One region of the Fusobacterium ulcerans genome, then DNA from elsewhere that is predicted to be linked to it. Evidence: riboswitches for the same ligand, from Rfam matches in the RefSeq annotation. Region 1 holds a riboswitch; each other region holds the start of a gene.
The links. Region 1 has a riboswitch for lysine ahead of C4N20_RS16595 (nucleoside recognition domain-containing protein). Riboswitches for the same ligand answer to the same signal wherever they lie in the genome.
Positions count from the first base shown of each region.

Region 2: it holds a riboswitch for lysine, as region 1 does, so the genes downstream of both, C4N20_RS04155 (aspartate kinase) here and C4N20_RS16595 (nucleoside recognition domain-containing protein) in region 1, are expected to answer to the same signal.
Region 3: it holds a riboswitch for lysine, as region 1 does, so the genes downstream of both, nhaC (Na+/H+ antiporter NhaC) here and C4N20_RS16595 (nucleoside recognition domain-containing protein) in region 1, are expected to answer to the same signal.

Region 1 is NZ_CP028105.1:77,023-84,521, forward strand. It holds gene C4N20_RS00450 (M20 metallopeptidase family protein) at 1-1,036, opposite strand, end outside; gene lysA (diaminopimelate decarboxylase) at 1,228-2,532, opposite strand; gene C4N20_RS00460 (threonine/serine exporter family protein) at 2,579-3,013, opposite strand; gene C4N20_RS00465 (threonine/serine exporter family protein) at 3,029-3,802, opposite strand; gene C4N20_RS00470 (S66 peptidase family protein) at 3,806-4,726, opposite strand; gene C4N20_RS16590 (spore maturation protein) at 4,744-5,283, opposite strand; gene C4N20_RS16595 (nucleoside recognition domain-containing protein) at 5,314-5,910, opposite strand; lysine riboswitch at 6,249-6,421, opposite strand; gene murI (glutamate racemase) at 6,554-7,345, opposite strand.
Region 2 is NZ_CP028105.1:915,260-922,758, reverse strand. It holds gene C4N20_RS04175 (DUF4234 domain-containing protein) at 16-348, shown strand; gene C4N20_RS04170 (DUF2752 domain-containing protein) at 324-710, shown strand; gene C4N20_RS04165 (3'-5' exonuclease) at 735-1,295, opposite strand; gene C4N20_RS04160 (M20 metallopeptidase family protein) at 1,431-2,621, opposite strand; lysine riboswitch at 2,713-2,889, opposite strand; lysine riboswitch at 3,018-3,194, shown strand; gene C4N20_RS04155 (aspartate kinase) at 3,321-4,526, shown strand; gene C4N20_RS04150 (aspartate-semialdehyde dehydrogenase) at 4,536-5,516, shown strand; gene dapA (4-hydroxy-tetrahydrodipicolinate synthase) at 5,759-6,646, shown strand; gene dapB (4-hydroxy-tetrahydrodipicolinate reductase) at 6,637-7,338, shown strand; gene dapD (2,3,4,5-tetrahydropyridine-2,6-dicarboxylate N-acetyltransferase) at 7,433-7,499, shown strand, end outside.
Region 3 is NZ_CP028105.1:183,110-190,608, reverse strand. It holds gene C4N20_RS00900 (M20 family metallopeptidase) at 1-1,095, opposite strand, end outside; gene nhaC (Na+/H+ antiporter NhaC) at 1,250-2,644, opposite strand; lysine riboswitch at 2,948-3,127, opposite strand; gene C4N20_RS00890 (GntR family transcriptional regulator) at 3,352-4,005, shown strand; gene C4N20_RS00885 (hypothetical protein) at 4,242-5,420, shown strand; gene ggt (gamma-glutamyltransferase) at 5,476-7,083, shown strand; gene trhA (PAQR family membrane homeostasis protein TrhA) at 7,327-7,499, shown strand, end outside.

The DNA.
Region 1 (7,499 bases):
CTCCTGGAGTATTTTCTATAAAATATGCAAAATCCTCTACTCCCATATTTGCAGTTTTCTTTTCAAAAATATTATCTTCTCCTAAAAGTTCCACAGCATTTTCTTTTACTATATCTACTTCTTTATCATGATTTATAAGAGCAGTATATCCTTCTTCTCTTATAAACTCCCCACTTCCTCCAAAAGCTTTTGGTACATTAGTAACTATTTCTTCTATCTTTTCTAACATAGTTTTTCTAACTTCTGGATTTAATGTTCTTAAAGTTCCTACTAATTGAACCTTATCTGCTATTATATTTCCTTGTGTTCCTCCATGAATTGTTCCAATAGTAACAACTCCGCTTTCTCTGGCATCTATATTTCTGCTTACTATAGATTGAAGTGCCACCATTACATGAGAAGCAGCCAATATTGCATCTACTCCTCCACTTGGATAAGCTCCATGACAAGATTTTCCATATATATTTATTTTAAGAGTATCTGATGAAGCATTCATTGCTCCATACTTTATTCCAATGTGTCCTGTTGGAAGATATTCATCTACATGAAGTCCAAACACACAGTTAACATTCTCAAGAGCCCCTTCCTGTATCATTGGTTTCGCTCCTCCTACTGTTTCTTCAGCAGGTTGGAACAGGAATCTTATATTACATGGTGGAACTATTTTATTATCAGAAAAATATTTTGCAACTCCTAATGCAATAGTCGTGTGAGCATCATGCCCGCAAGCATGACATTTTCCTTCATTAATTGAAGCATAAGAAGTATTTTTTTTATCTATTATAGGCAATGCATCAATATCAGCTCTCAAAGCTATTGTATAACCTTGATCTTCTCCTTTTATTTCAGCTATTACCCCAGTTTTAAATACTTTATCTTTATATGATATTCCCATTTCCTGTAAATATTCACATATTTTTTCCATTGTTCTGAACTCTTCCTGCCCTAATTCAGGGTGCTTATGAAGATCTCTTCTAACATTTATAAGCCATTCTTTTTCTTTTTCAACTTTTTCTTTGATTGCATTGATATTCATTATTCCTCCAGATTTCAGGAAATTTTTTATTCCTTAATGATTTTACCAATTTATTCACTTTTGTTCTATCAATCAAAATAAATAATTTTTTGTTCACTATTTTATATTTTATCTTTTTATTTTCATAAATTATCTTTCTAAATAATTCATATTTTTCGAATATGATATTTTATAAAAAAAATAAATTCTTTTTATAAATCTATCAACATATCATTTCTAATAAGATCTTCAAAGCTTTCTCTCTTTATTGATAAAGTACTTTTTCCATCTTTTACAAATACCACTGCTGGTTTTGGAGCTTTATTATAATTATTAGACATTGAATGTCCATAGGCACCTGTAGTAGCTACTAGTACTAAATCACCAGTTTCAGCCTTTGCAAGTTTACCATCTTTTATTATTAAATCTCCTGATTCACAGCATTTTCCAGCTACTGTTACAATCTCTTCTGCTGGAGCATCTACTTTATTTGCTACAATAGATTCATATTCTGCCTGATATAATGCTGGTCTTATATTATCAGTCATTCCTCCATCTATAAATATATATTTTACTCCACCATATGTAGTCTTTGTTCCTCCAACTGTATATAGAGTACTTCCAGCATTGGCTACTATACTTCTTCCAGGTTCGATAGTTACTTTTTTAATTTCTAATTTTTCAGCTTCTATGCTTTTTTCTAAATGTTCTATCATAGATCTCATAAATTGCTCTATATCTATTGCAGTATCTTTTTCTGTATAGTAAACTCCAAATCCACCTCCAAGGTTGATTTCTGGAATATATATACCTAAGGCTTCAGATATTTTTTTAGTTTCTTTTACCATTGATTCAATACCTTCATGAAATGCTTTTGTATCAAATATTTGAGAACCTATATGGCAATGAAAACCTAAAAATTCCATATTTTCATCTTTCACTATTTTTTCTACTATTTCAGTTATTCTTTCATCAAATATTGATTCTCCAAATTTTGATGAATGTTTAGAAGTTTTTATATATTCATGTGTATGAGCATCTATTCCAATATTTATTCTCATCATCACTTTAACTTGTTTATCTTTTTCTTTACAGATTTTTGATAATCTTCCTATCTCTTCTTCATTATCTATTATGATACTTCCTATTTCGTAATCCAGGCACATTTCCAGTTCTTCATTAGTTTTATTATTTCCATGCATATGTACTTTTTTCATTGGAAGCCCACTTGCTTTTATAGCATATAGTTCTCCTCCAGATACAGCATCTATATCTATATCATATTTTCCAACCAGCTGACATATAGCTTTTGACAAAAATGCTTTGGAAGCATAAACTATTGATGTATCAAATTTAGTGCTTTTAAAATTATTTTTATATTTTGTTATATTCTCTTCTATAAGAGCTTGATCCATAATATATAGAGGCGTTCCATATTTTGCTGCTAATTCAGTAACTTTTACTCCCCCTATCGCCAGTATCCCATTTTCTGCTTTCATAGTACCAAACAATTTCATTTTTCCCTCCTGAATTTAAGTTTTTCCTAGTTGTATCATAAATTATTTATTGCGTTCTTTTCTTTTTTGAAAAGTATATCTGACATATTGTTGAACCTAAAAGTATGCCTACAGCTATTGCCCCTGCTACTATAAAGGTTTGTATTCCTTTTTGCACTGTCATCTGCATATCATTTTTTATAAGTCCATACATGGTATAATAAACACCACTTCCTGGAACTAAGGGTATAAAACCACCTATAAGAAATGTTATTGCAGGAGATTTTAATTTTCTAGCCATTACTTCTGAATATATTGTCATTGATAAAGAAGCTGCTAAAAATGCTATTGCTTCTGATAGATTTGCTTTTAATGAGATTAAATAGAAAAACCATCCTATTCCTCCGCTTATTCCTGCAAAGAACAGTTTTCTTCTATTCAATCCAAAAAGTATCCCAAATCCCAAAGTTGCGGTTATTGCGGCAGCTATTTGAATAATCATCCTTCCCCCCATAAATCATAGAAAAATAGAAAGTATCATCCCTGACCCTGAAGCTAGTGCTATTCCTGTAGTTACAGCTTCCACTCCTCTTGATATCCCTGAAACAAAATCTCCAGCTATAATATCTCTTATTGAATTTGTAAAAGATATTCCAGGAACAAGAAGCATCAAGGCAGATATTATAGAAATAGATATATCCTCTATAAAGTTAAACTTAAAAAATGTCAATGAAATTATTGCTGCAATTACTCCTCCAATAAAATTAACAAAGAAGTTATTTAATTTCAAATCTTTTATAAGTTCATCTGTACATGCAAGAACAAAGGTAGAGATAAGAGCCACAATACTATCTCTTATCCCTCCTCTGAAAAGTATGGCAAATGCACTTCCAACAAGAACATTCCCCAATACTTTCTTCTTAAAGTCCATTTTATTTTCAGCTTCTATTTCCATTATTTTTTCTTTTACTTCTGATATCTTATATTCATCAAGATTTCTTGCTATATGATTCAATCTATCTACTTTATCCAAATTTAAAGTTCTCGAATCTATTCTGTCTACCTTTGAATATCTCTTTCCATCAAAAGAATCTATTGAAGTGATTATAGTATTTAAAGTAGCAAAGCTATTAGCTTTTATTCCATAGTGCTCACAAGTTCTTCTTATAGTTTCTTCTGTTCTATAAGTTTCTCCTCCATTTTGCAGTATCAATCTCCCCATATAACATGCTACAAAAAGAACACTATTTTCTTCTATCTTTTCTTTTAAAATACTATTTTTTTTATTCATAGATTATCTTACAACCTTTTCTAAGATTTTTATCTCTTTAACTGCTGTGTCTATTCTTACCTTTGCTCCCATAGGCAATGTAATCATAGGTTCACTGTGGCCAGATTCAAAATCATATACTACTGGCATTTTTAAATCTGAAAGATAATCTTTAAATACATCCATTAAAGACATATCATTCTCAGAATCTGCTGGACAGTTTCTGAAATCTCCCAGAATAATTCCACTTATTTTTTCAAAAACCTTAAATTTTTTCAACTGGTTCAGCATTCTATCAATTTTATATGTTTTTTCACCAATCTCTTCTAAGAAAAGAATTTTTCCATTATAATCTACATCATATTCAGTTCCAAGACTGGCTATCATTGTAGCTAGGTTTCCTCCTACTATTTCTCCTTCTGCTCTTCCTTCAGAAAGCACTCCTAATTCCTTAGTGAAATTTTTTAATACTATTTCATCGTTATCATTCATAAGTACTTCTTCAAAGCTTCTGTAAGTATCTTGATTATATTCTCCTGAGAAATTACTTACAGCCATAGGTCCATGGAATGTTACAAGCCCTGTCTTTTGGAAGATCGCCATATGCAGAGTAGTTATATCGCTATATCCAATAAAAACTTTAGGATTTTTTTCAATAACTGAATAATCTACCATTTCAACAAGTCTGTTGCATCCATATCCTCCTCTCATACAGATTATTCCATCTATATTAGAATCAGCAAAAAAATCATTTATATCTTTTACTCTCACTTCTTCAGGTCCAGCATATGAATACCATCTGCTTTTTGTACTCTCTCCAAGTACAACTTTAAATCCCATTTTTTCAAGATTATTTTTAGCACTTTCTACATTTTCCATAGAAGTAAAACTCGCTGGTGCTATGATACCTAAAGTATCTCCTTTTTTAAGTTTTTTACCTAACACATTACCACCTCAAAATTTTATCTGAACATTATATTACAAATCCATACTGCTGTTAATAATCCAGCCACATCTGCTAAAAGCCCAGCTGCTACTGCATGTCTTGTTTTTCTTATACTCACTGCTCCAAAATATACTGCAAGTACATAGAATGTTGTTTCTGTTGATCCCATCATTGTTGAAGCTATTCTTCCTATTAGTGAATCTGGTCCATATGTCAACAGTAAATCATTCATTATTCCTGTTGCTCCTCCCCCAGATAGTGGTCTCATTATTGCCATTGGCAGTACTTCTCCCGGCATTCCTATCATTGAGAATATTGGATCCAATACTTTCATCATTATATCTATACATCCTGAGCTTCTGAATATTCCTATTGCTACAAGCATTGCCACTAGAAATGGAATTATTCTTATTGCTGTTGTAAATCCTTCCTTCGCTCCTTCACAGAAAACCTCATATACTTTTACCTTCTTCACAAAGAATGCATATCCTACTATTATAAATATTATCATTGGTATTGCAAAAAGTGATATTTGATTCATTATCATTACAAACATTTTCTATTCCTCCCTCATCTGTTTTATTTCTTAGATTTCTTCTCTTTTAAATGATGGTAACTTTTGCAGAACTTTACAAGCTATTATTCCTACAGCTGTTGATACTAGTGTTGCCACTATTGTAGGTGCTATAACTTCTGCTGCATTTGCTGAACCTGCTGCCGTTCTGTATGCTATTACACTTGAAGAAATAAGAGTTACAGATGAAGTATTTATTGCCAAAAACATTACCATTGCATTTGATGCCTCATCTTTATTAGTATTCAAATCCTGTAGTTCCTGCATAGCTTTTATTCCTAATGGTGTTGCTGCATTTCCTAATCCGAAGAAGTTGGCTGCCATATTCGCTACCATACTTCCCATAGCTGGGTGATCTGCTGGTACCTCTGGGAACAATCTTATCATAAGAGGCTTCATCGCTCTTCCCATTGCTCTTACCATTCCTGCTTCTTCAGCTATTTTCATAAGACCTAGCCATAATGCCATTACCCCTACCAGCCCTATTGATATCTCTACTGCTGTTCCTGCTGAAGATATCGCCGAATCAGTAACTGCCTGAATCTTTCCAGTAAACATAGAAACTATTACTCCAATAACAATAAGTCCACACCAAATTCCATTAATCATAATCTTTCTTCCTCCCGTTTTAAAATATTTTTGTATTTTTAATAAAATATTTTATACTTCTTTATATACTCCATATTAAAATAAAAAACAAATATTTGTTTTCTATATCTTCAATATCATTCTTATATATACTCCAAAATAAATTTATAGCATATATACAAATAAGATATTGTTATTCATGTGAAAAATCTATATAAACAAAATAAAATATATTCATTTATTTAACTTATGATTCTTTTTTTTAAATAAAAAAAATCACAGTTATGCCAAACTGTGATAAATGCAATCATAAAAATAATATTATTCATAAATAAAATAATACCATCAAAATTATCTTTCCCACAGATAGCACTCCATTGGTAATCAATGACAGTAATATAGATATTCTCTATACTCCCAACAAAAGAGCTCGGCTTCTCTCTCGTTTCGGCAAAATTCCCTTTCTAACTATCTCAAATCGTCTGCCAGACTAAATAGTTATACTTTTGTTTTCTGCACCTCTATCTAAATCAATATTATAGGTTTGAGTATACTCTATCCTCCAAATTTTGTACAATATATTTTATATATATTTTTCAATAAAAAAATAAAGATAGAAAAATATATTATTCTTTATTTCTCTATCTTTATTCTTTATTTTTTATCAATATAATGAAAACATATTTGTTATCTCTTCTTTTTCAAATAATTTTTCAGCTACATCTTTGAAAATTTCTTTATCTCCATTAATGTAAAATTCTATCCTTCCTTTTTTATATCCCTCTCTTAGCAAATCTTCCTGACCTAAAATTCTAAATAATTCTATTGCACTCTCAACAGATGAATCAACTATCTTTTTATTGAAGAATTTTTTTATATCATTTAAAATAAAAGGATAATGTGTTCCTCCTAAAATCAATGTATCTGCTGTATCTGGTATCTGGCATAAATAACTTTCAAGTACTTCTATTCTATCAGAATAATTTTCCCAGCCCTTTTCCAACATTGTACATAATGCTTTACATGAAATTTGATATACTGTTATCTCTGGATTTATTTCTTTTATGCTCTTTTCATATACATTAGATTTTATTGTAAAAGCTGAACCCATAACAGCTATCTTTTTCTGTTTGCTTTCAAGAATAGCAGACTTCACTCCACCCTCTATCATTCCTATTATTGGGATCTTGTATTGAGCTTTCAAAAAATCTAAAGAAGCTGCTGAAAATATGCTGCACCCAATAACTACAGCCTTGCAGTTATTTCTGATAAGAAAATCCATTATTTTCGCACTAAGATTTTGTATATCTTCTTTGCTCTTCTCGCTATATGGATTATTTTTCCAGTCTCCATAATAAATTATATTTTCTCTTGGAAGTAATTCTCTTATCTTTTTTAAAATAGTCAATCCACCTATTCCTGAATCAAAAATCCCTATAGATGACTCTTTATTCATAATTTATGCACCTCTTTCCCAAAACACTATATTAAATTATACCTTTTTATTTATTTTATGACAACTATAAATTTATTTTTTAATTTGTTTTACAAAATATTTGTTGACAGAATAATTATATGTGTTATAATAATATTGTCATAGGACATTTCCT
Region 2 (7,499 bases), 840 kb from region 1:
AAAAGGAGAGAAAAAGTGAAAAATAGAAACATAGCTTTGTGCATAATTTTAACATTTGTAACTTGTGGAATTTACAGTTTATTTTGGAATGTAAATCTTAATAATGATTTTGCTGAACATAATGGGAAAGAAAAAAATGGTTGGATGATGATATTTTTAAGCATAATTACATGTGGAATATATTATTTCGTATGGATATATAGAATGGGAGAAGAGATAGAAAAAGCAGGAGGAAAAAATGAAGGTATAGCTTATCTTCTTTTAAGTCTTTTTGGTTTTGGAATAATAGCAATGGCTCTTATCCAGCATCAGGAAAATGAATTATGTCCAAAAATAGAGAACTTATAGGAGTAATATTAATTGGAGCAGTTATAAGTTTTTTAGTGGTAGTTTTTTTCAATAAAAGCATATGCCTCTTTATCAATATATTTGGAATACCATGTCCAGCATGTGGAATGACAAGAGCCTATATGTCCCTTGCTCATTTAGATATAAGAGGAGCATTTTATTATCACCCTCTTTTCTGGAGTGTGCCATTTATTTTACTTGGGTATAAGAATAAAAAGATTATATATCTTCTTGGAATAATTTTTATAGGAGTATGGATAGTGAGAATGTACCTTTATTTTCCAGACATTGAGCCTATGAAATTTAATAATAGAGCTGTATATGTAAGAGTATTTAATGCAATAAAAAATATTATAAAATAAAAAGGGGGTTCCCCCTTTTTATTTTTATCTCATTAATAACATCATTTTTTTAGTAAGAGCTTTTGTTGCCTTAATATCTTCTAAAGAATCATGAGCTTTCAATTCTATTCCAAAATGATTGCACCAAGTTTCAAGCTTGTTATCTTTAAGTACAGGAATTTTTTTCAAAAGCTGCAATGCTGCAATCCATTGAAGTGGATCCAGTGTTGTTGCCTGAATATAGCTGAAAAGATATTTTTCTCCATTTCTCTTTAGAAACCTGTTTATAACATCTATATCAAATCTGACATTATAGCCTCCCACAAGAAACTTATCCTCTTTGTTGTATTTATCAATATGTTTATTTAAAATTTTCATAAATTTTATGAAGACTTCTTCTTCAGAATCGTATGTTTCAACTTCTTCTCTGGTTCTTCCTTGAATCTTTAAAGCTTCATCTGTGACTTCTGAACCTGGAAAGGGCTTTATATAGAAATTAAATTCTTCTGCAACTTCTTTTCCTATCTGTACTATTCCTGAGAGTTGAATAAGTGCTGATCTTTCAGTTATTCCTCCAGTTTCTGTATCTACAAAAAGTATCTTCATAAAAAATCTCCCTTAAAAATATTTATTTAATGTCTTATCTTGTAATTATTATATCACAAATATTTCCTATAAAAAACTTATAATAAAGAGAGAGTTGTATAAAAAGAATATCAATTTCTAAAAAAATTAATTTTTCTATTTATTTAATTTTTCATAAGCTGAAAGAATATTAGCTATCTGCATTTTTACTCCAATAATTAAAGCTGACTCATCAATATTAAACTTATCATTATGAAGAGGAGCAGTGATTTTCTTCTCTCTGTTTCCAACGCCTAAATTAAAAAAAGCACCAGGAATTTTTTCAAGGAAATATGCAAAGTCCTCTACTCCCATATCAGGAAGTTCTTTTACTTTTACCTTGTCTATTCCAAGAATATTTTCACCATTAGATTTAACCAAATCAATATACTCATTGTGGTTAATAAGAGCATTGTAACTGTCACGATAGAAAACCTCTCCTTTAGCTTCATAGGCAGCACTTACCAATTCAACTATAGTATTTACTCTTTTTTTAGCCTTATCTCTTACAGAGTTTGAAAGACTTCTCATAGTACCACAGCAAAAAGCTTCCTGAGCTACAATATTTTCTTTTGTACCACTCTGCATAGTTCCAAAAGTCAATACAAGAGAATCTCTTGAATCAATATTTCGGCTCACAATACTCTGCAATGCTGTAATGACATAAGCAGCTGTAACTACTGCATCTACTCCTCCACTTGGATATGCACCATGACAGCTTTTTCCTGTAATTTTAATATTTACATCTGTAGCCGAGGCATTCATTGCTCCATATTTAACAGCTATTTTCCCTGATTCTGTAGAAGGATCTACATGGAGTCCAAATATACAATTTACCCCTTCAAGTACACCATCTTCTATCATTGGAACAGCTCCTCCAGTAGTTTCCTCAGCAGGCTGGAATATAAATCTCACATTACATGGAAGTTCTTCTTTTTTATCAGCTAAAATTTTAGCAGTACCTAAAAGAATGGATGTATGAACATCATGACTGCATGCATGCATTTTTCCAGTGTTTTTTGATGAATATTCACAACCTGTATTTTCGAGAATTGGAAGAGCATCAATATCAGCTCTCAATGCTATGGTAATATTACTGTTTTTCCCTGTAAGATCAGCAACTATACCACTTTTTCCGATACCTGTCTTGTATGGAATTCCAATTTCATCAAGATATCTGCATATTATACCAGTAGTTTCCGGCAGATCAAAGTCCAGTTCAGGATGCTCATGAAGCTCTCTTCTCACACTTATGAACCATTGTTCAGAATTTTCTATACCATCAAAAAAAATATTTTTCAAATTCATTTCCTAACCTCCAAGTTATGTAATAAAAAAATCACAGCTATGAGAGCTGTGATAAAAATTTTTGACAACAAAAAGCATCAAAAAAAATCTATTTCCAGACAGCACTCCATTGATAAAAATCAATGACAACAGTATAAATATTTTCCATACTGCCAACAAAAATATCAGGGCTTGATACCTTCATTTCGGCAAAGTTCCCTTTCAAAATACCTCACAGTTTGCCAGACTAAGTATTTTTACTGATGTTCTCTGCACCTCTATCAAATTATTTAAGTTATATTTAAAGAAGTATATAGCAATTTAGGAAAAAATAATAATATATTTTTTATACTCTTTATATATATTTTTTGAATTATTAAATTTTTAAATTGTGTTGTAAAATCTCACTTAAATAAATAAACAGATTGAGGAGCAATCAACAAGAGTAACTATGTGGAGCTAGCCAGCTATGAAACACAGTGAAAGGGGAGATTGCCGAAATTTCGATTTTGTGAGGCTGACAAATTGATTTTTGGAATGCAGATAACATCTGTATAACTGTCATTGGGGAACCAATGTTGTGCTTTCTGTTGAGTCTTTTTTCTAATGGAAAATTTTAATAGTAGCCTTATTTTAATTTTTTTGTGATGAATATCGACCAGCGGACTGCAATCTGCTGGTTTTTTTTATTACAAAATATTTTTTAAAGGAGATTTTTTTATGAGAGTAGTATTAAAGTATGGTGGTTCAAGTGTAGCAACGATAGAAAAAATAAAAGCGATTTCTGGATATATCAGTAAGCTGAAGAGGGAAAAGTATGATGAAATCGTTGTTGTTGCTTCAGCAATGGGAAAGACAACAGATGCTTTAATAAAGATGGCTAATGAAATTTCTTCAAATCCTGATCAGAGAGAACTTGATTCTCTACTATCAACTGGAGAACAGCAGACAGTGACGCTTTTATCTATAGCATTGAATGCAGAAGGAGAAAAGGCAGTATCACTTACTGGATCTCAGGCAAATGTAAAAACTATGGGGATTCATACAAAGAGTAAGATAAAAAGTATAGATGTAGAGAGAATAGAAAATCATCTGAAAGATGGGAAGATTGTCATAGTAACTGGCTTTCAGGGAGTTAATGACGATGGAGATATAACAACTCTAGGGAGAGGAGGGTCAGACACAAGTGCTGTGGCTCTGGCAGCTGCTCTAGGGTGTGAATGCAGAATATATACAGATGTGGAAGGGATATACAGTGTAGATCCCAGAAGATATAGAGATGCAAAATTACTGGATAAAATTTCATATGAGGAGATGATGGAGATGGCACACCTTGGTGCAGGAGTAATGGAAACAAGAGCAGTGGAATTAGGGAAAAAATTTAATATACCAATTTTTGTAGGAAGAAGTTTAAGTGAAACAGGAGGAACATATATCATGGAAAAAAATAGTGCTTTAGAAGAAAAATTAGTAACTGGACTTAGCATAGCAAATGAAATAATTGTAACAACAATCTCAAATATAGATTACTCAGCAGAGAAGATAGCAGAGATATTTTCTACAATAAATAATTGCGGACTGAATATAAATATGATCACTCAAAATATAAGCAGAGATAGAAAGACAGATATATCATTCAGCTGCACTCTTGGAGAAAAATATCTGTTGGATCAGGTAGTAGAGCAGATAAGAAACAGATACCCAGAAATTGAGATAGAGTATCAGGATAATTTAGGAATGATATCAGTTGTGGGAATTGGAATGATAAATAATTCAGGAATAGCAGGAAGATTTTTCTCAGCATTGAGCAGTGCTGGAGTGGAATTTTATCAGGTGACTACTTCTGAAATAAGTATATCATGCAGTGTAGACAGAAATTTAATAAATAGAGCGGTAGAGTCAGCTGCTGTAGAATTTGGACTTTAGGAGGAAATGATGAGAATAGCTATAGTAGGGGCTACTGGATTAGTAGGGGGAACATTTTTAAAAGTATTGGAAGAAAGAGATTTTGATATAACAGAACTTTATCTTTTTGCATCAAAGAGAAGTGCAGGAAATAAAGTGATATTTAAAAGTAAAGAATATACAGTGGAAGAACTTACAGAGAGTAGTTTTGACAGAAATATAGACATAGCACTATTTTCAGCTGGGGGAGATATAAGTAAGAAATTTGCTCCAATAGCAGCAGAAAAAGGGGTGCTAGTTATAGATAATTCATCTGCTTGGAGAATGGAAAGTGGAGTTCCTCTGGTAGTACCAGAAGTAAATCCTGAGACAGCCTTTAAAAATAGTGGGATAATAGCAAATCCTAACTGTTCGACTATTCAGTGTATGCTTCCTCTAAAAGTGTTAGAAGAAAAATATGGTTTAAAAAGAGTTATTTACAGTACTTATCAAGCTGTATCTGGAAGCGGTCATAAGGGAATAGAAGATTTAGAAAATGGACTTAGGGGAGAGGAACCAAAGACTTATCCTCACCCAATAGTAAATAACTGCCTTCCACACATAGATAAATTTTTGGAGAATGGGTACACAAAAGAAGAGATAAAAATGATAGATGAAACAAGAAAGATATTGGGAATACCAGACCTTCCTGTAACAGCTACTTGTGTAAGAGTTCCAGTAATGAATTCACATTCTGTTTCTATTACAGCAGAGTTGGAAAGAGATTTTGATTTGGAAGAATTGAAAGAGGCTCTGGGAAATTTTGCTGGAATGGTGCTTGTAGATGATGTAAATTCTAATGAGTATCCATTGGCTTCTGATGCTACTGGACAGGATAAGGTATTGGTAGGAAGAGTGAGAAGAGATTTCAGCACAGAAAAAGGAATAAATTTGTGGGTAGTTGCTGATAATATAAGAAAAGGAGCAGCTACAAACGCTGTTCAAATTGCAGAACTTTTTAGAGGGATGTAATAGAGAAATTTAATGGAGAATAAGAGAGAAAATATAATTAAGAAATTTAATTGCTAAAGAAGAAAGATATAATTGAGAAATATGGGTGAGGAAGAAAAGAAAAAATATGATTAAAAAATTTAATTACAAAGGAAGACAGAAATATATAATTAGGAAATATGATCAAAAAAGAAGAGTGAAAAATGTGATTGTTGAAGAAAATAGAGCAATATTATAGAAGAATGTAACCTAGGAGGAAATAGATGGAATTGTTTACAGGATCGGGAGTTGCCCTCATAACTCCCTTTGATGAAAATGGTGATGTAAATTACTCAAGACTTAGAGAGATACTTGAATTTCATGTAATAAATCATACAGATGCAATAATAGTAACTGGGACTACTGGTGAAGGGAGCACTCTCAGTGACGAAGAAAAAATTTCAGTAATAGAATTTACAGTAGATATAATAAATAGCAGAATACCTGTAATAGCAGGAACTGGATCAAATGATACAAGACATGCTGTGGAATTCAGCAAAAGAGTAGAGAAATTGGGAGTAGATGGACTTTTAGTAGTTACTCCTTACTATAACAAGGGAAATGAAAATGGAATATATGAACATTACAAAGCAATAGCAGAAGGAGTTAAAATTCCTGTGATACTGTATAATGTTCCTTCAAGAACAGGGGTAAATCTTTCTATACCGCTTTTGAAAAGATTGGCACAGATAGAAAATATCACAGCATTGAAAGAAGCCAGTGGGAATATCTCATATGTTGCAGAGGTAGCAAGAGAAGTCCCAGAGCTTGATATTTATTCTGGAAATGATGATATGGTGGTACCAGTTCTTTCATTGGGAGGAAAGGGAGTCATTTCTGTATCAGCTAATATAATTCCTGACATAAGTCATGATATGACAGTTTCATTTCTAAAGGGAGATATAAAAAAAGCTAGAGAATTACAGCTGAAATATAATGATCTTGTAAATGCTCTCTTTCTTGAAACAAATCCAGTTCCAGTAAAAGAAGCTATGAATTTTCTAGGATATGAAGTAGGAAATTGCAGGCTTCCTCTAGGAGCAATGAATGAATCAAATAGAGCAAGATTAACAGATATCTTAACTGCTCATGAGGTGACAGGATGGAAATAATAATACATGGAACAGGAGCAATGGGAAGACTGCTGAAGGAAATGGCAGAAGGTTATGAAGATATAAAAGTTACAGGTTTTACAGATGAGCTTACTGATGAAGCAGGAGATATAATAATAGATTTTTCTCATTATTCAAGGCTGGACACTCTTTTAGATTATTCAAAGAATAAAAAAATTCCTTTGATTGTAGCTACTACTGGATATTCAGATGAAACATTGAGAAAAGTGGAAGAGACTGCCAAGGAAATACCTATATTTCTATCTTCAAATATGTCTTTAGGAGTAAATCTTTTAAATGATATTCTCGAAAGAATAGTTCCAGTACTCTATGGAAATTATGATATAGAAGTAATAGAAAAACATCATAATAAAAAAGTAGACTCTCCAAGTGGTACAGCTAAAACTTTAGTTGAAACTATAGAGAGAAGTTGTCCTGAAGAGATGATAGAACAATATGGAAGAGAAGGGAATAGTAAAAGAGAGAAAAATGAGATAGGAATTCATTCATTGAGAGGGGGAACTATTGTTGGAGAACATTCAGTTCTTTTCTGTGGAGAAGATGAAATTATAGAGATAAGACATACAGCAATGTCTAAAAAGATATTTGCTATGGGAGCTTTAAAAGCAGCTAGATTTCTTGTTGGAAAAGAAGCTGGGCTATATACTATGAAAGATATTTTTAGAAATTAGAAAAAAACTAATACATAGTACCTAAAGAAAAAATAATTTTAAGAGAAAAGTAAATATAAAAACTAGCTCATATTTACATATCTAAGGAGGAAAAATGACAAATTTAAATACAGCAGAAGAGATAATAGCCTTTATAAAAAATTCACAAAAAAGGACGCCAG
Region 3 (7,499 bases), 110 kb from region 1:
TACTTGATGGATATGTCCATATTCATTAGCTCCATGCATATTTCCTCCAGATGGTCCAAAAGTTACTGTAGGAATATCTAAAGAGTTAGCTAATATATTAGAGTCGCAAACTGATTTGTCAAATTCTATTCTGATTTCATTACCAGTTACTTCTTTGAATGTTTCTTTTACAGTTTGAACTAATACATGAGATTCTTCTAATGCAAATGGTTCCATATATGCTGATTTTCTAGGTTTTAGTCTTACATCTACTTTACCAGCTAATCCTAATTTTTCAGCAGCTTCTAATATTTGTTTTTCACAAACTTCATAAGTTTCTCCAGGTACAGTATATCTGTCTATGAATAGTTCGCATTTTTCAGGAACTATAAGAGCATTTTTAACTCCACCTTCTATACTTCTTACTACCCAAGTTCCTCCTCCAAGAGTTGGATGGATAATAGTAGGAAGCTCTTCAATAGCTATTGCTAATTTACTTCCAGAGATAAGAGCGTTTTCTCCAACATTTGGATAATGGCTTGCATGAGCAGCTTTTCCAGATACAGTAACTTCAATACTATATCTTCCTCTGAAACCAATAGCCATATTATCAAATCTGCATTCAGCCATTATAGCCATGTCAGCACTTAATCCCTCGTTTACTAACTGATAAGTTCCTTTAGAAAGATTTTCTTCATCTGATACAAATGCAAGGACAAGTTCTCCAGTGAATTTATCTTTATTTTCTGAATAATATTTTGTAGTAGCAAGAATAGCAGCAAGTCCGCCTTTCATATCCATAGCTCCAAGACCATATGTCCTGTCTCCATCTTCAGTTGGAGTAAATGGATCAGTATTCCATCCATTTGCTACTTTTACAGTATCTATATGACCAATGAGCATAAGTTTAGGACCAGGTTTTCCACTGTCTAAAACTGCATAAACAGAAGGACTTTGTTTTTCTTCGTCTCCTTCGTAATAGCTCATTTTAGGTTCAAGTCCGAATCCTTTTAATTTATCAGCAACATATTCAGCAAGTTTTGCCTCTTCTCCTGTAATACTCCTGATTTTTATCATATCATACCAATACTCTTTGATTAAATTTTCATTTATCATAAATTAACCCCCGATATAGTTTATTTTTAAATTTTTATCTTTTTAAGGTTTCATAATTTGGGAGGTTAATTTATTAAATTAACCCCTCAAAATTTAGTATTTTTTATTTTATAAGCACTTGTCAATGTTTTCCCCTGATGTTATATAGTTTGGCTTAAATTTCTTTTTTACCATCGCTTTTTTCAATAGTAAATCCAGTAATAATATAGATGAAAGAGATTATTATACTTAGATAAGTAACTGGAGCATATAATATGAAATCCATTGTTTTTACTCCAAGAGTAGTTGCAACGAATACTCCTGTAACACTCCATGGAACGATAGGTGCAAATCCAGTACCTGTATCTAAAAGTATTCTAGCAAGGTTCTTTCTTTTTAATCCATAAGAATCAAATAATCCTCTTACCATTTGTCCAAGAACTGAGTAAGTTACATAGTAGCTTCCAGTAATTGTGAAGAATAAAGAGTGTAAAACAAATACTCCAACCATCATTGATTTACCAGTTTTAGCAATATTAGTTATTTTTTCAAGAAGAATATCTACAACTCCAGCTGTTCTCAATGGAGCTCCGAATATTGCAGAAGCTATAAGAAGAGCAACTGTACCAAGCATACTGTTCAATCCACCTCTAACAAGCATTTTATCAACAATAGCTACACCAGTTTTACTAGTATATCCGCTAGAAAGAGCACCAGCTACTTGATTTAATGTAGTTCCTTGGAATACCATAGCCAGAACACATCCAGCAATAATTCCAATAGTAAATACAGGCAGTGTAGGCTTTTTCATAATGATAAGCACTAGAACTAATACAGGTGGAATCAATAATAAAGGATTAAGTGTGAAAGTTTTTTCTAAAGTTCCCATGATAAGATCATAACTTTCTCCACCAATAACACCATCTTTATATTGAAGACCAACAACAAAGTACATGATCAAAGCAATTATAAATGCAGGTAAAGTTGTTTTAAAAGAGTGCTTTATTGCTTCTAGAAGATTAACTTCACAAACTGCTGCTGATAATACAGTAGAGTCAGACAGAGGAGAAAGTTTGTCTCCAAAGATAGCTCCACTTACAACAGCTCCAGCAGTCATTGGTAAAGAAATACCAAGTCCAACAGCAACTCCCATAAAAGCAATACCAACAGTACTGATAGTTCCCCAAGATGTTCCTGCCATAACAGACATCAATGTACAGATTATACATACCATTACTAAGAAAAGACTAGGGCTTAGCACTTTCATTCCGTAGTAAATCATAAGAGGAACAGTTCCAGAAATCATCCATGCTCCAACTAAAACTCCAACAGATAGTACAATAAGGATAGGAACAGCCATAGTAGTTATAGTTTTCACTATATCACTTTGAATGTTAGAATATTCGATCCCAAAGATAGTAGAAATTATAACAGTTATAACTCCTCCAAATAACAAGATAATAGCAGTAGGTGCTTTAACTACTTTTATTCCTAATATGATAACAAGTATAGAAATAACGAGAATAAGCATAGCTTGACCAGATGAAACTTTTTTTGCTTGGTTTTCCATAAAGATAACCCCCCATTTTAATTTAATATACGTCCTTTAAAGATTGTATACAACTTTTTAAAATTTAGAATATTGTATACGATTTCTTAAACAAAGTTTAAAGTATAATTGTTGATTTGTCAATACTTTTTTTGATTCAAATGTATTATTTTAATTTTTTTTGATTTGTTTCAATATTAAAAAAACGGGTAAATTACCTAAAAAGTTATTTTTCAGAAGAATGAAATAAAAAAATCACAGCTAAAAATTATAGACTGTGATTAAAAATTTTTTATTTACCAAAATAATATTGATTAAAAAATTTCTAAAGACAGCACTCCATTAATGAAAAATAATGACAGTAGTATAGATGTTATCCATACTCCCAATAAAAATACTTTGGCATTTATATTTCTATTTCGGCAAAATCCCCTTTCAAATCATTTTTAATATCTGCCAGATGTAAATGATTATACTGATGTCTTTTGCGCCTCTATCTAAAAAATTATTTATTGTAGACCTGAGTATATAATAGATAATTTTTTTTGTAAAATATATTATTTATATTATTAATATATAGAAAAATTGTAGAAGAATAAAAGTTTTTTATTATTATCTATTTTTTTAGTAGAAATTAATTTGAAATCCTAGATTAAAAAGAAAAAGTGTGATAAAATTATTATGGGGTAATCAATTTTTTGGTAAATTTTTATTAAGGAGTGTAACATATGAAAGAAAACGCTATAGAAGTTATGGACAGGAGAACACTTGTATTTGAAGCATTAAAAAATGATATTATAAATGGTAATATAAAATTCGGGGAAAAAATAAATGAAAATGAATATTCCATCAGATATAATATAAGCAGAACACCTTTGAGAGAAGCTTTAAGCAAATTGGAAATGATGGGGATAATAGAGAGAATACCTTTTAAAGGTGTATTTCTAAAGAAGTTTGACTCAGAAAAAGTAAAAGAAATATACGAAATAAGATTAGAACTTGAATATATTATATATAAAGAAATAAAAGAGATAATGACAGATAAACACATTAAAAAAGTTGAAAAGATAGTTGCAAAAAGTCAAAAATATAATAACAGCAACAATCTTGCAAAATTTTCAGAAACATTGGAAGAATTTGATAATTATCTTTATTCTCTTTCTAAGAAAGAACTTTCCTTAAAAATACTTTCTGAACTGTCTTTCTATATGAATATATTTAAGAAAACAAACCCCAATATGCAGGAAACAGTAGATGAACATGAAAAAATAATAGAGGCGCTAAAAGAAAAAAATGATGATAAAATATATGCTGCTTTAGGAGAGCATTTAGATAATGCAGCAGAGTATGTTGTAAAGACTTTTGATAAAATATCTATTTAAAATAAAAAAAGAATGGAAAAATTGATCCGTTCTTTTTTTATTTTATAGAAAGTTTACACCAATTTTTTATTACATGCAAGTATTGTATACCAAAAATAATATATTGTATACGAAAAATATAAGAGATGTATTATTACGATATAGAAATTATATTTGTAAAAATCTATTTTTCAAGGTATATCTTAGTAAATACTTTTTTATAAAAGTATTAATAAATCTACAAGGGGGAAGTAGAAATGGAAAAATTTTTGATGCTTAGTATCGTAGCCGGCTTATTTGCAATCGGGGATATTCTAGGTGTTGCAACTAAAGCTAAACTTTCATCAGTATTTATTGCATTGATGGGATTCCTTATCCTATTTATGACTGGGGTAATACCTTCTGATCTAATTGCAAAAGCACAATTAGATAAAGTTGCAACATTAGCAAGTCCTATACTTGTATTCCATATGGGAAGTATGGTAAATGTAAAACAGTTAATCGAAGAGTGGAAAACTGTTTTAATGGCTTTCATAGGAATGGTAATAACTTGTATTGCAGTTTTTCTAGTAATGCCGATTGTAGGAAAAGAAGTAGCTATTGTTAGTATCCCTGTATTAAATGGTGGAATTGTTGCTACTAATATTATGGTAAACGGCGCACTTGAAAAAGGATTTGTGACAGCAGCAGCTTTTGGTACATTTGCTTATGCTATTCAAAAATTCGTTGGAACTCCGCCAGCATCATTTTTCGGTTTAAGAGAAGCAAAGGTAATTATAGCAGACTACAGATTGAAAAAAGCTGATGGAGAAAAAATAGTAGTCTCTGGGGGAAAAGAGAAAAAAGAGGAAGTAAAAAAAGAATGGTACAAAAAATATGATAAGTATTTTACTGTTTATGTATGTTTTGCAGTAACAGCTATATGTTGTTATTTTGCATCAATACTTGCTAAATATACTGGGGTTGGAGCTACTATCTGGTCACTTGTTATAGCTGCTGTACTTGCATATTTAGGAATAATTCCACCAAGAATACTTGATAGAGGTAAAATGTCTGGGTTCTTCTCAATGCTGACATTTGCTCAAATTATTCCTTCACTTGCCAAGATAAAATTTGATGACCTTATAGTTATGGGATATTATCTGTTAGTTATATTTGGTGCAACAATGATTGGACTATATGTATTTACACAAATACTTCCAGTATGGAAACTTGTTGGATCTAAAAATCTGGCTATGGGTATAGTTGTTGCTCAGCTTCTAGGATTCCCAGCTACATATCTGATCTGTAATGAGATAGCTACAGCTGTGGCAGAAGATGAAGAAGAGCATGAATTCATAATGGCAAAACTTACACCTGCATATGTTGTTGCCGGACTAGCTTCCGTAACTACATTGTCTGTAATCGTAGCTGGAGAATTTGTAAAAATGCTTTAATTTTGAATATTAGTTTTTTAATCACATATAAATATGAATATTAGGGAGGAATAAGATGTTAAAATTTGATTCTACTATTTATCCGTATCCATCAAGAAGAAATGTGATGTATGCTAAAAATGGTATGGTGGCAACTGGATCTCCACTTGCTGCACAAGCTGGACTTGAAATATTGAAAAAAGGAGGAAATGCAATCGACGCTGCTATTGCCACTGCTGCTGCTCTTACTGTTGTAGAGCCTACAGGTAATGGTATAGGAGGAGACGGTTTTGCTATCCTTAGTGTAAAAGATAAAATTTATGGACTTAATGCAAGCGGTCCTTCACCAAAACTTATTGAAGCACAGGAGTTATTAAATAAAGGATTGAAAGCAATGCCTAAATATGGACTTATTCCTGTAACTGTACCGGGAATACCTAAAGCATGGGCAGAGCTAAGTAAAAAATTTGGTAAACTTCCTTTGAGTGAAGTTATAGCTCCAGCTGTAAAATTAGCAAGAGAAGGGTATGCTGTACCTGTAAATGTTGCTAAACTTTGGAAAAAAGCTGCTGTGAATTTTGGAAAAGAAGAGGGAGAAGAGTTTAAACCTTGGTTTGATACTTTTACTCAAGATGGAAAATGTCCTGAGATAGGAGATATAGTAAGACTTCCTGATCATGCAGATACTCTTGAAATGATAGGAGATACTTATGCAGAAGCTTTCTACAAAGGAGAGCTTGCTGATAAAATAGATGCATTCTCTAAAAAATACAATGGATATCTTAGAAAAAACGACTTGGAAGGATTTGAAGCAGAATGGGTAGAGCCTATTACTGTAAAATATCATGGATATGATGTATATGAACTTCCACCTAACGGACATGGAATAAGTGCTCTTATGGCTCTTAATATTCTTGATAGATTCCAGTTTGAAGCTAGAGAGACAGTAAGATCATATCATACAATGATAGAAGCTATGAAGCTTGCCTTTGTAGATGTACAAAAATATGTAGCTGACCCTAGATTTATGAAAGTAACAGTTGAGCAGCTGCTGTCTAAAGCATATGCAGAAGACAGAGCTAAACTAATAGGAAATACAGCTATAATGCCAGAAGCAGGAGATCCATTCTGTGGAGGAACTGTATATCTTGCAGCAGCAGACAATGAAGGAAATATGATATCATATATTCAAAGCAACTATATGGGATTTGGTTCTGGAATGGTAGTTCCAGGAACAGGAATAGCTCTTCATAATAGAGGAAACAACTTTAACCTTGATCTTGAAAGTGCAAACTGTGTAGGACCAGCAAAAAAACCTTATCATACAATTATTCCGGGATTCCTTGGAAAAGATGGAAAAGCTATCGGACCATTTGGAGTAATGGGAGGATTTATGCAGCCGCAAGGACATGTACAGGTAGTAACTAATACAGTGGACTTCCTGATGAATCCACAGGCAGCATTAGATGCTCCAAGATGGCAGTGGGTAGGTAAGAAAAATATTGAACTGGAACATGGAGTACCTGAGCATATAGCTTACGAGCTTGCAGCTATGGGACATGATGTAAAAGTTCTTTATGACCCTCTTATGATGGGAAGAGGAGAAATCATCTGGAGAATGGAAAATGGAGTTCTTGTAGGAGGAACTGAACCAAGAACAGATGGACATATTGCTTTATATTAGTATGAAAAAAATACATTAAAAGAGTATTGGGGGTATTGTTTGAAAGAACAATATCCCTTTTATAATTTTTATGGTATAATGTAAAATAAAAAAATATGACATCTGATTTATAAAAAAATTAGATGAAATATAAAGATTAGAGACGATTTATTTTGAAAAACAGAATTTAGAATATGGTATAATATAAGAAAGAAAATACTTAAAAAAAGGATGGTTATATTTTTTTGAAAGGAGCTGAATAATATGGATTACAATAAATTAGAAGAAAAATTTAACTTTATAACTCATTATATAGGAGCAGGAATGGCAATAGCTGGATGTGTTACATTAATAGTACATGCAGTAAGAACAGGATATTCAAACTACATAGTAGGATCTTCTATATTTGGAGGTGCTCTCATTCTGATGTATGTTAT